Regions from separate parts of the Alteromonas sp. 07-89-2 genome, predicted to be linked through region 1. Evidence: predicted binding sites of a transcription regulator. Region 1 holds the regulator's gene; each other region holds the start of a gene.
The links. Region 1 encodes sigma-54, which starts transcription at its own class of promoters, with help from an activator protein. Its sites were predicted from a motif close to GTTGGCACGNNNNTNGNNT; they were not measured.

Region 1 (3,217 bases):
GTCCTTCGGTCTGTTCCTCAGGAACGAGTAGCGCAAAAAAGATGTCTACGGGTTTCTCGTCAAGGGCGTCGAAGTCAATTGCTGGCGTGCTGGTTACAACAATGGCAATCACTTTCTCGAGGCCCGGCAGGCGTCCATGGGGCAGGGCGATACCATTGCCAATGCCTGTACTACCCATACGCTCTCGAGCCATCAAACTGTTGAGTACCGTTGCCTGATCAATGTTCTCGTTTTGCTTGGCAGCGATATCAGCGATGATCTCAAGAATTCGCTTTTTACTATTACACTGAACCGCACACTCGGTGCGGTCCAGACTTACGATGGCTTGTATATCCATGCTTAATTAACTACTAATGTTTTTTCAGTTTTTCCTTATGCTTGATTACCTGCCGGTCGAGTTTATCAACCATGCTGTCAATCGCCGCATACATGTCGGTATTTTCTGAGGATGCGAATACTTCAGCGCCACTTAAATGAACGGTCGCCTCGGCTTTTTGATTTAATTTTTCAACGTTCAGGATGACATGCACATTAGAAATGTGATCAAAGTGACGTTCAAGTTTGCTGAACTTCGTATCGACATAATTACGCAAAGAGTCGGTGATTTCGACATGATGACCAGTAAGGTTGATTTGCATATTTCGTCTTCCTTATATTATTAAGCCCGATTAAATAAGGCTTTTGCGTTGGTTCGACGGCGGGATCGACAACGATTCCCGGTACTTTGCTATTGTTCGCCGGGCAACTTTAATGCCTTGTTCGGCCAACAATGAAGCAATCTTGCTATCACTTAGCGGCTTGCTAGGCTTTTCAGCGGCCACTAATTTCTTGATCAATGCACGAATCGCTGTAGATGAACATTCACCACCAGACTCTGTTGCAACGTGGCTTGAGAAGAAATACTTCAATTCGAAGATTCCACGTGGCGTATGCATGTACTTTTGCGTTGTCACTCGCGAAATAGTGGATTCGTGCATATCTACCATTTCTGCGACATCATTTAGCACCATTGGTTTCATCATTTCCGGGCCGTGCTCAAAAAAGCCCATTTGCTGCTGCACAATGCAGTTTGCAACCTTCATTAAGGTTTCGTTACGAGATTCAAGGCTCTTTATGAACCACTTAGCCTCTTGCATGTGTGAGCGGATGAATTGTGAATCGCTACTATTCTTGGCACGGCGACTCATTGCAGCGTATTGTTGATTTACGCTTAACTTAGGCAGACTGTCGGGGTTCAGCTCAACCACCCAACGGCCATTTTTCTTGGTTACTGAGACATCAGGAATAACGTACTCAGGCTCTTTAGTAACTAAAGCACTACCTGGGCGAGGATTCAAGGTTTGCAGTAAACGCATTGCCTCGCGTAGCTGATCTTCTTTCAATCGGCTTTTACGCATAAGCGTACGATAGTCTTTGCTGCTCAGTAAGTCAGAGTACTCTTCAATCAGTTGCTTTGCTTCAGCAAGCCACGGTGTGTCTTCTGAAAACTGGCGCAATTGCACCATCAAACATTCTTGTGGAGAGCGTGAGCCAGAACCAATAGGGTCAAACATCTGAATGCGCTTAAGCACACATTCTATTTCGTCCATTTCAATCGGCTCTTCCATATCATCATCGTTAACCGCTTCTAAAATATCATCAAGGGTAACGGTTAAATAACCTGACTCGTCGATAGAGTCGATGATTGCTGTAGCGATTGCGCGATCGGTATCCGAGAAATGGGTAAGGCGCATTTGCCAAAGAAGGTGTTCTTGAATATCTTCAGTAGTCTCACCTTGGAAGATTTGCTCGTCGTCATTGGATGGACCCGGAGCAGGCGAAGATGAAGCAGAGTAGTATTCGTCCCATGTGCTGTCGATTGGCAGCTCATCGGGAAGATCGTTTTTCTCAAGTGCATCGCCGGCTTCTAGTGTGTCACTAGATGCAGAAGCAGTGGCCTCAGAGCCGCTGTCATCGTTGTCGATATTGTTCTTTTCTAGTTGCGGCTCGTCGTTACCTTCTTCAACTTCTAATAGCGGATTAGAATCGAGCGCTTCTTGGATCTCTTGTTGAAGATCAAGTGTAGAAAGCTGCAGCAGTTTAATGGCCTGCTGAAGCTGTGGTGTCATGGTAAGTTGTTGGCTAAATTTTAGCTGTAAAGATGGTTTCATCTACGTCTTATTTAAATGCTCTAAATTGAATATACCAGAGCGAAACTGAAAAATGGCAATTCGGTTACATTAACTATAGCCTGAATTGTTCGCCTAGGTATACATCCCTTACTTTTTGATTACTTAAAACCTGTTCCGCCGTTCCTTGCGCAATAAGCTCGCCATGACTCACAATGTACGCCTTTTCACAAACATCCAATGTCTCTCGTACGTTATGGTCTGTGATAAGGATTCCAATACCCCTATCGCGAAGATGTTGTATTATCTTCTTTATATCATTAACTGATATTGGATCAACACCAGCAAATGGTTCGTCTAACAAAATAAATTGCGGTTTTGCTGCCAGAGCGCGGGCAATCTCAACGCGACGGCGTTCGCCCCCTGACAAACTCATCCCCGTACTATTACGTATATGGTTAATATTAAATTCATCAAGTAGCGCATCTGCTTCTTCTTCTTGCTGTTGTGAATTTAAATCTTTACGGGTTTGCAAAATGGCCATGATATTTTCATGCACTGTGAGTTTTCTGAAAATAGAGGCTTCCTGCGGTAGGTAGCCAATTCCGCGGCGTGCACGCTCGTGCATGGGCTGATGAGTTAGCTCATTGTCGTCGATTTCAATCTTGCCTTTATCCAGATTCACTAAACCAACAATCATGTAAAATGTGGTGGTCTTACCAGCGCCATTTGGGCCAAGAAGACCAACAATTTGACCCGTTGAGACAGACAGACTTACATCTCGAACAACCTGTCTTGACTTGTAAGCCTTAGCAAGATTTTTAGCGCTCAAAGTTGCCATTGCTATTCATTGCCCTCGTTGTCTTTTTTGTCTTTCTTAGACGAAGTTTTGCGAATGGTCTCAGGTGTGAATACTGTGGTCACTCGACCCTCACCATCCTTACCTGCTCCGCCAGTCGCTAGCAATTGCTCGGTAATCATATCGAACGTGATGTTGTCACCCTGTACTTTACTGGTGTCTTGTTTCAACTCTGCGTTTCCGGCAAGAGAAATCGTTCGGTTCACCACTTCATAGCGTATTTCATTAGCTTTTGCCGAAACTGGCGTGC
Region 2 (3,217 bases), on a different contig from region 1:
CGTCGATTTAGTGGTAAGCGATATTCAAATGGGCGAAATGAGCGGTTTAACGCTACTTAAAAGTATCAAAACCAAGTACCCCAATATGCCGGTGCTATTGATGACAGCCTATGCCACTATTGATGATGCCGTGCAGGCAATGCGCGATGGCGCAACAGATTATCTATCCAAACCGTTTGCCCCAGAAGTACTGCTTAATTTAGTGGGACGCTACGCGCCTGCACAAAAAATAGAGTCACGCACGCCTATTGTTGCTGACCCTTCAAGCTTGAAGTTACTTGAGCTTTCTCGCAAAGTCGCGAAGTCCGACGCCACTGTGATGGTTATGGGACCAAGCGGTTCGGGTAAAGAAGTGCTGTCTCGCTATATTCACGATCAGTCGCCGCGAAGCGATGCGCCATTTGTCGCCATCAACTGTGCAGCCATACCAGAGAACATGCTAGAAGCGACCTTGTTTGGTTACGAAAAAGGTGCGTTCACTGGCGCAATCCAAGCTTGCCCGGGTAAATTTGAACAAGCCCAAGACGGTACGCTGTTACTTGATGAAATAACCGAGATGGATTTGGCGCTTCAAGCTAAACTGCTACGCGTGTTACAAGAGCGCGAAGTAGAGCGTCTTGGCGGACGTAAAACCGTTAAGCTCAACGTCCGTGTTATTGCTACAAGTAACCGAGATTTGAGAAAAGCAGTGGATGCGGGAGAGTTTAGAGAAGATTTGTACTATCGCTTAAATGTATTCCCTATCGAGTGGCGCCCGCTTTCGGAACGTCCGGGTGATATTGTCCCTCTTTCCGAACACCTGGTTCAGCGTCACGCTAGTTCTCAAGGGCTGGGTACTATCAGGTTAAGCGCAGCAGCACGCAATAAGCTGTCGCAATACAGCTGGCCTGGGAACGTTCGCGAACTAGAAAACGTGGTTCAGCGGGCGCTTATTTTATGTGAACACAATGAAATCGACGCCAGCGATTTAATGATTGACGAAGACATGACGGCACCTGTTGAAACACTGCAAGAGCATGTTGAAGAAAATAGGTTAGGGTCTGAGCTTCGTTACCAAGAACATCAAATTATCCTCGATACATTGGTGTCGTGTAACGGCAAGCGTAAAGATGTGGCAGAAAAGCTCGGCATTAGTCCAAGAACCCTTCGTTACAAATTAGCGCGCATGCGCGAAGACGGTATTGAAGTGCCCGCATAAGGTCGCTTTCTACACTTTCGGTTTCCTCGTCCTTATCCGTCGCCTCTGTAGTAAAGAAGGCGGCGGTTTTTTGTTGCTCACACTAAGTCAAACGCCATAAATTTGGCTAACCCTCTTATTTTTAATTTATCTTATTGATATATATGTCTTTTTAAAGTTGGCAAGCCCTTTGCTAAATCCCCTCTATACATAAGTTATACGCCGATGTTCAGGCGGTCTCGAAAAAGCACTAGGAGTGGTTATGGACGTTAAAGCCAATAGTTTGTATCAAGAAATGCAGAACATGATTGGGCAAACTCGTCTTCAAGTTAATGAGCCTCAACAGCAGCCGCTTAGTGAAGTTAATAGCTCGGCAAGTGATTTCTCGACCATGCTAAAGAATGCGGTAGATGGTGTAAACGGCATGCAGCTCGAATCTAAAGACGCGCAGCAGCGTTTTGAAATGGGCGACCCTAACTTAAGCCTAGCTCAAGTTATGCTGACGAAAGAAAAGGCGGGCATTGCTTTTGAAGCCACTGTTCAAGTACGTAACAAAGTACTTGAAGCCTATAAAACAATAATGAATATGCCGGTGTAGGTGGAGTAGGTTATGGCTGAAGCTACAGGTACAAACCTTACGGTTCCTGATCAAAATCAAGCAGTGGACAATGAGCCAGAAAACAAATCTGGTTTTATGGACACTTTAGGTAGCGCAGATATGATGCGCCAAATGGCCCTTGTGGTTGTTTTGGTAATCTGCGTCGCCATCGCTATTTTTATTCTTATCTGGTCGCAAGAACCTGATTACCGTCCACTTGCGAAAATGGAAACCCAAGAGCTTATTGAAACCCTCGATTATATGGATGCAAACCAAATCGACTATAAGCTTGAAGGCAATATTGTTTACGTAAGAAGTGACGAATTCCAAAACATCCGTTTAGGCATGACCCGCCAAGGGCTAACAAAGGCCTCTGATGCCGGTACCGATATCATTATGCAGGATATGGGGTTTGGTGTGAGCCAGCGTGTTGAGATGGAACGTCTAAAACACGCCCGCGAGCAACAAATCGCGGCTACCATCGAAGATATCGCGAGTATTCAAAAAGCCCGTGTCTTGTTAGCTATGCCTAAAGAGAACGTATTTGCGCGAAGAGAGAAGAAAGCGTCGGCAACCGTTGTGCTAACGGCTAAGCGCGGTGCCGTTATTGCAGGTGAAGAGGTTGATGCTGTTGTCGATATCGTGGCGTCTGCAGTGCAAAACATGGAGCCGTCTAAGGTAACCGTAACAGACAGCAATGGTCGTCTGCTTAACTCAGGCTCTCAAGATTCTATGAGTGCTCGTGCCAGAAAAGAATACGAGATTGAGCGCCAGCGTGAGCAAGAGTACTTAGAAAAAATTGACGCGATACTGATTCCAGTATTGGGCATAGGTAACTACACAGCACAAGCTGACGTTACCATGGACTTTACAGCTATGGAGCAAACACAGCGTAGCTACAACCCCGATTTACCTGCGGTTCGCAGTGAAATGATCATGGAAGAAAACAGCGTAGGTGGCGGTGTTGGCGGTATTCCTGGTGCACTGTCTAATCAGCCTCCGTTAGATTCTAATATTCCAGAAAATGCTGTGGGCGGCAGTCAACCAACTATGCCTGGGCGCACAGCGAAAGAATCAACACGCAACTACGAACTTGATACCACCATCAGTCATACCAAGAAACAGACAGGGGTTATTCGCAGATTAAGTGTATCTGTGGCGGTGGACTATACCCAAGTTGCGGGTGAAGACGGTGCGATGACGCCAACACCGCGTAAACAAGAAGAGATTCTCAACATACGTAGGCTTTTACAGGGCGGCATTGGCTTTGACGTTACCCGTGGTGATTCGTTAGAAGTTGTAAGCGTGCCCTTTACTCGGATGGACGCAGGGGAAATTGAAGACGCGCCTATTTGGGAGCAGCCCGGATTTCTACCAATTCTAAAGCTAGTTGTTGGTGGCTTGGTTATAATAGTGCTTATCATCTTCGTGATTCGTCCTAT
Region 3 (3,217 bases), on a different contig from region 1:
GTCGTAGTCGCTGGTATCGCCAACGAGTACAGCACCAAGCACGTACTTTTGCTCGCTATCTACCACCAGCTTTTTGTACACGCCTTCTGGCTGATTTAAATAGGTGTAGCTAAGCGCACCGACTGTGCGTTCATGAGCATCGCCAATTGAGCCCACTTCCACACCCATTAGCTTGAGTTTGGTACTCATATCTGCGCCAGCGAACTCGGCATCGCCGCCGGTTATATGACTTACAGCCGTGCGCGCCATGGTATAGCCAGGTGCTACCAGGCCAAAGATTTTGTTATCCCACAGCGCACATTCACCCACAGCGTAAATGTTTGGATCAGACGTCACGCAGTGGTTATCAATGACAATACCGCCGCGCTCACCCAGTGTTAGCGCTGACTTTCTGCCAAGCTGATCGGAAGGTCGAATACCGGCAGAGAATAAAATCATGTCAGTTTCTAGTGCAGTGCCGTCAGCAAACACCATTTTATAGCGGCAGGTATCACCAGCCTCGATAGTTTGGGTGGCCTTTTGGGTGTGAACCATTACGCCCAATGCTTCGATTTTATCTTTAAGCACGTTACCACCAGCTTGGTCTAGCTGTACCGCCATAAGCTGCGGGGCAAACTCTACCACGTGGGTGTCTAGACCGGCTTGTTTTAATGCGTTAGCGGCTTCTAAACCCAACAGCCCACCACCGACAACAACCCCTACTTTGCTCACCGCTGCTGAAGCTTCAATAGCGAGTAGATCGTCTATAGTACGGTACACCAAGCAATGCTCTTGATCGTTGCCAGGGATGGGTGGCACAAATGGGTATGAGCCCGTAGCTAACACAAGCTTATCGTAGCTAAACACCTGCCCTTCAGAAGTCGTCACTTTATTATTGTCACGGTCTATATCGGTAACCAAGGCATTGGTAACTACGTTTACGCCCCACTCGGCGTACTGAGCGGGTGTAGTGAGCGCTAAGTCATCAGCACTCGCGCCGCTAAAAAAAGACGACAGATAAACGCGGTCGTACGCAAGGCGTGACTCGCCGCATAAAACGGTTATTTCTACATTGGCATCGCTTTGGTGAAGCTGCTCAACAAAATGATGCCCCACCATGCCGTTGCCTACGACGACAATTTGCGTTTTTGAGTCCAATGAAGTCATGGTATTCCCCTTTTTTCGGGACAAAAAAAAGCCCGCTTCAACTTTCGTTGATGCGGGCTTCGTTGCCTATTTTGCCAACGGTTTAGGTCGGCTAACACATTTTACGGAGTGTTATAAATCACACAATTTTCAGCGATTGACACAAATCACCAAAACACACTTTACGTTTATAGCTATCCAAGTTCAGTGCCAAAAACGTAAGCAATTGTTTTTATTTGATTTACTACAAAATAAGCATTATTCAGACTTCACAACTGCACCAAACAAACGCAAAACTGTGTTCACTTGGTGCATTGAGGCTATCAAATAACTTAGGCCAGCTTATCCGTCGCTACGCGGTAGCGAGGGTCTTCAACCACGTTAATTTCAACAAACTTATCGGCCTTGCGAAGCAGTGAGCGACATTCATCACTGATATGGCGAATGTGTAGCTTTTTACCCTGCTCTTCGTATTTGTCAGCAAGGGTATCTAGCGCATCGATACCTGATGAATCCCAAATGCGAGAGTCTTTAAAGTCAATAACTACATCGTTAGGATCGTTGGCTATATCAAACAGGTCTTTGAAATGCGATACCGAGCCGAAGAACAGCGGGCCGTCTAGCTCATAGACTTTCCAACCGTCGTTATCGATATGGGATCTCGCTTCGATATGACGAGCGTGTTTCCATGCAAACACCAGTGCGGAAACAATAACACCCACAACAACTGCAATAGCCAGGTCAGCGATAACGGTAACGCCTGTTACTAGGAAAAGTACGAACGCATCTTCTTTGTTTACGCCGCGAATAATTCTGAATGACGCCCACTCAAATGTAGCGATAACCACCACGAACATAACGCCAACAAGGGCAGCGAGAGGAATCATTTCAATTAGCGGAGCAGCAAATAGAATAAAGCCCAATAATACAACCGCCGCGGTGATACCAGACAAGCGGCCACGGCCACCAGAGTTAATGTTAATCATACTTTGGCCAATCATAGCGCAACCGCCCATACCGCCAAAGAAACCGTTTACGGTATTTGCAACACCTTGGCCAACGCATTCTTTGTTGCCGCGTCCGCGGGTGTCCGTCATTTCATCAATTAATGAAAGGGTAAGGAGCGATTCAATAAGACCAACCAAGCAAAGAATGACTGAGGTAGGCAAAATGATCATGAAGGTTTCCCAGGTGAACGGCACCATAGGAATAGCAAAGCTAGGAAGTTCACCCGCTAGCGTTGCGGTATCGCGCTGGTCAGCTGGTAGCAAATCGCGAACAAAGTCGATTACAGTGCGCGCTTCAAGGTCAAGACCGTGTACTAACAAGGTTACCGTAACAATCGCTACCAGCGACGCAGGTACGGCTTTAGTTAGCTTTGGTAGTAAATAGATAATAGCCATAGTTAACGCCACAAGCCCTAACATCCAATATAGCAGCGTACCTTCCATCCACTGCAACTCACCGGCCGCGTTAGTGACTTTGAACTGGCCTAACTGCGCCAGGAAAATAACAATTGCCAAACCATTTACGAAGCCTAGCATTACCGGATATGGGACCAGTCGTATAAACTTTCCAAGCTTGAAAATACCGCACATTATTTGCAGTAAACCAGCCAAAATAACCGCGGCAAATAAATACTGCACACCGTGTTGGGCAACCAGTGCCACCATTACAACGGCCATGGCGCCGGTAGCACCAGAAATCATTCCTGGTCGGCCACCAATAGCGGAAGTGATTAAGCCCATCATGAAAGCCGCATAAAGACCAATCATTGGTTCTACGCCGGCCACAAATGCGAATGCAACGGCTTCAGGGACCAAGGCAAGCGCCACGGTAATACCTGATAGCACGTCGTTTTTAACGTTGCTGTCTTTACTGGTAATTAAATCGAACATGTTCTCTCAGAAGCTAAGATGTTAAACACAACAACCCACCATGGCGTACACCGCGTTAAAGCAGAACACCAAGTAGGTAGGAGATTTTTTCGGCGATTCTATCACCATTGTAGCTCAAAATCTTTTAATAGATTGTTACTAGGGCCTGTTGAACGTTGATGTGCAGCAAAGATCAACAGGCCCCAGTCCGAACT
Region 4 (3,217 bases), on a different contig from region 1:
GGTCGTACAAGTCTTTATCCATTGAATCACCAGGATGGATCTTGTTCTTAATACCGTCGATACCGGCCATAAGCATAGCGGTGAACGCTAGGTATGGGTTGGCTGTTGGATCAGGGAAACGTACTTCGATACGACGCGCTTTATCGCTAGTTACGTGAGGAATACGAATAGACGCAGAACGGTTACGTGCAGAGTATGCAAGCATTACCGGTGCTTCGAATCCAGGAACTAGACGCTTGTATGAGTTAGTTGAAGCGTTAGCAAACGCGTTGATTGCACGCGCGTGCTTGATAATACCACCGATGTAGTAAAGTGCTTCTTCAGAAAGGCCTGCGTACTTGTCACCCGCGAAGATGTTTACGCCATCTTTAGAGATAGATTGGTGGCAGTGCATACCAGAACCATTGTCGCCAACAAGCGGCTTAGGCATAAAGGTAGCGGTTTGTCCGTATGCGTGTGCAACGTTGTGAACTACATACTTGTAAACTTGAATTTCGTCAGCTTTCTTAACTAGCGTGTTAAATTCGCAAGCAATTTCGTTTTGGCCAGCAGTTGCCACTTCGTGGTGGTGCGCTTCGATAACAAGGCCCATTTCTTCCATAACTAGGCACATTGCAGCACGGATATCGTGCGCAGAGTCCACTGGTGGTACTGGGAAGTAACCGCCTTTAACGCCTGGGCGGTGTGCCATGTTGCCGCCTTCAAACTCTTCGCCAGAGTTCCACTTAGCTTCAGAAGAGTCAATCTTGTAGAAAGAGCCCGCCATGTCAGTGTGGAAGCGTACGTCATCAAAAAGGAAAAACTCTGGCTCTGGGCCGAAGAAACATGTGTCACCGATGCCAGTTGATTTTAGGAATTCTTCTGCACGACGAGCAACTGAACGAGGGTCACGCTCATAACCTTCCATTGTTGAAGGTTCAACGATGTCACAACGGATGTTTACTTGTGTTTCCTCAGCGAAAGGGTCAACTACGCAGCTTGTTGCGTCTGGAAGAAGAACCATGTCTGATTCGTTGATGCCTTTCCAGCCAGCGATTGAAGAACCATCGAACATTTTACCTTCTTCGAAAAACTCTTCATCTACAACGCTCGCAGGAATAGATACGTGTTGTTCTTTACCCTTTGTATCGGTAAAACGTAAATCTACAAACTTCGCTTCACTTTCTTTAATCAGCTCTAATGCCTTTTCTACTGACATCGTGTCCTCCAGGTTTAATGTAAAAATGCGGAATGATCAGCTTCACTCCAACAGTGGCAAAAGTGAAAGCGATTATCATGCCATCTATATGTGTGCCGATTTCTGTGGCATAGACGGGCATCTATCACTTCCGTTTGAATTAAATTGCACTATATTGATGCAGCATTGCACCAATATGGCGCCTTGTGCTCATTTATACGTCAATCAGCCTAGATTACTTTGTAACGTATAGCCACCAAATATGATCAATTAGGTGCAACGGGGCTGGTTATTTGTTGAACAAGTGTTTGAAAACCAATAAAACTCGTTTCCATCAAAAAAAAGATGCGCAAACGTCGTGGTTTTTCTGTACAATCCGCGCAAATTTTTCTATCTGCATTTTTTTGCAACAAATCTAACGCATACTCCTTTCCACTGAATTGAAGTAGACGTTGATTTACACAGGCTCTATATAAGCATGAATACCACTGATATTAATAAATTGCGTAACATCGCAATCATCGCCCACGTTGACCACGGTAAGACCACCCTGGTAGACAAACTGTTACAGCAGTCTGGCACCCTTGAATCTCGAGGCGAGCAAGAAGAGCGCGTAATGGACTCGAACGACATCGAGAAAGAACGTGGCATTACCATCCTAGCTAAGAACACAGCGATTAACTGGAACGACTACCGTATCAACATCGTAGACACTCCAGGACACGCTGACTTCGGTGGTGAAGTAGAGCGTGTAATGTCGATGGCTGACTCTGTACTTCTACTTGTAGATGCGCAAGAAGGCCCGATGCCACAAACCCGTTTCGTTACGCAAAAGGCATTTGCTCAAGGTCTTAAGCCAATTGTTGTTATCAACAAAATCGACAAGCCTGGTGCGCGTCCTGATTGGGTTATGGATCAAGTTTTCGACCTATTCGACAACCTAGGTGCAACTGACGAACAGCTAGATTTCCAAGTTGTTTATGCGTCTGCACTTAACGGTTGGGCATCACTAGATGCAGATACTAAAGAAGACGATATGACGGCATTGTTCCAAACTATCGTTGACCAGGTTTCTCCTCCTGATGCAGATATCGACGGCGCATTCCAAATGCAGATCTCTCAGCTTGACTACAACTCATACGTGGGTGTTATCGGCGTAGGTCGTGTTAAGCGTGGTTCTGTTAAGCCAAATCAACAAGTAACGGTTGTTACTGCTGATGGCAAAAAGCGCAACGGCAAAGTAGGCTTAGTTTACGGCTACCTTGGCCTTGCTCGTCACGAAGTTGAATCTGCGCACGCGGGCGACATCATTGCAATCACAGGTCTTGGCGAACTTAAGATCTCTGACACCATTTGTGACGTCAACACTGTAGAAGCACTTCCTCCACTTACGGTTGACGAGCCTACAGTAACCATGACGTTCCAGGTAAACACCTCGCCGTTTGCAGGTAAAGAAGGTAAGTATGTAACGTCACGTAACATTCTAGAGCGCCTTAAAGACGAACTAGTACACAACGTTGCACTGCGCGTTGAAGAAATGCCTGATCCGGACAAGTTCCGCGTATCTGGTCGTGGTGAACTTCACCTAGGTATTCTTATCGAAAACATGCGTCGTGAAGGTTACGAGCTTGCAGTGTCACGTCCAGAAGTAATTCTGAAAGAAGTTGACGGCGCAACGCAAGAACCATACGAAACCCTGACTATCGACTGTGAAGAACAGCACCAGGGTTCAATCATGGAACAGCTTGGTCTGCGTAAAGCAGAAATGACTGACATGTCTCCAGATGGTAAAGGTCGTGTACGTATCGACTTTATCATTCCAAGCCGTGGCCTAATTGGTTTCCAAACAGAGTTCATGACGTTAACGTCGGGTTCTGGCTTGCTATATCACACGTTCGATCACTATGGTCCGTACAAAGGCGGTATCATCGGTAAGCGTAAGAACGGTGTTCTAATCGCTAATGCAAACGGTAAAGCACTAACTAACGCTCTGTTTAACCTTCAAGAACGCGGTCGTCTATTCATCGGTCACGGTGTTGA

Region 2: a site for sigma-54 is predicted at 1,355-1,373, ahead of fliE (flagellar hook-basal body complex protein FliE). Genes of this name have one in related genera too.
Region 3: a site for sigma-54 is predicted at 1,322-1,340, ahead of nirB (nitrite reductase large subunit NirB). Genes of this name have one in related genera too.
Region 4: a site for sigma-54 is predicted at 1,265-1,283, ahead of glnA (glutamate--ammonia ligase). Genes of this name have one in related genera too.

What each region holds. Positions count from the first base shown of each region.
Region 1 is NZ_VTYM01000023.1:123,820-127,036, forward strand. It holds gene ptsN (PTS IIA-like nitrogen regulatory protein PtsN) at 1-337, opposite strand, end outside; gene hpf (ribosome hibernation promoting factor) at 351-638, opposite strand; gene F0261_RS14965 (RNA polymerase factor sigma-54) at 669-2,150, opposite strand; gene lptB (LPS export ABC transporter ATP-binding protein) at 2,224-2,949, opposite strand; gene lptA (lipopolysaccharide transport periplasmic protein LptA) at 2,952-3,217, opposite strand, start outside.
Region 2 is NZ_VTYM01000021.1:51,175-54,391, reverse strand. It holds gene F0261_RS14030 (sigma-54 dependent transcriptional regulator) at 1-1,198, shown strand, start outside; gene fliE (flagellar hook-basal body complex protein FliE) at 1,440-1,775, shown strand; gene fliF (flagellar basal-body MS-ring/collar protein FliF) at 1,788-3,217, shown strand, end outside.
Region 3 is NZ_VTYM01000007.1:31,852-35,068, forward strand. It holds gene nirB (nitrite reductase large subunit NirB) at 1-1,146, opposite strand, end outside; gene F0261_RS06680 (SulP family inorganic anion transporter) at 1,458-3,023, opposite strand.
Region 4 is NZ_VTYM01000012.1:88,378-91,594, forward strand. It holds gene glnA (glutamate--ammonia ligase) at 1-1,198, opposite strand, end outside; gene typA (translational GTPase TypA) at 1,656-3,217, shown strand, end outside.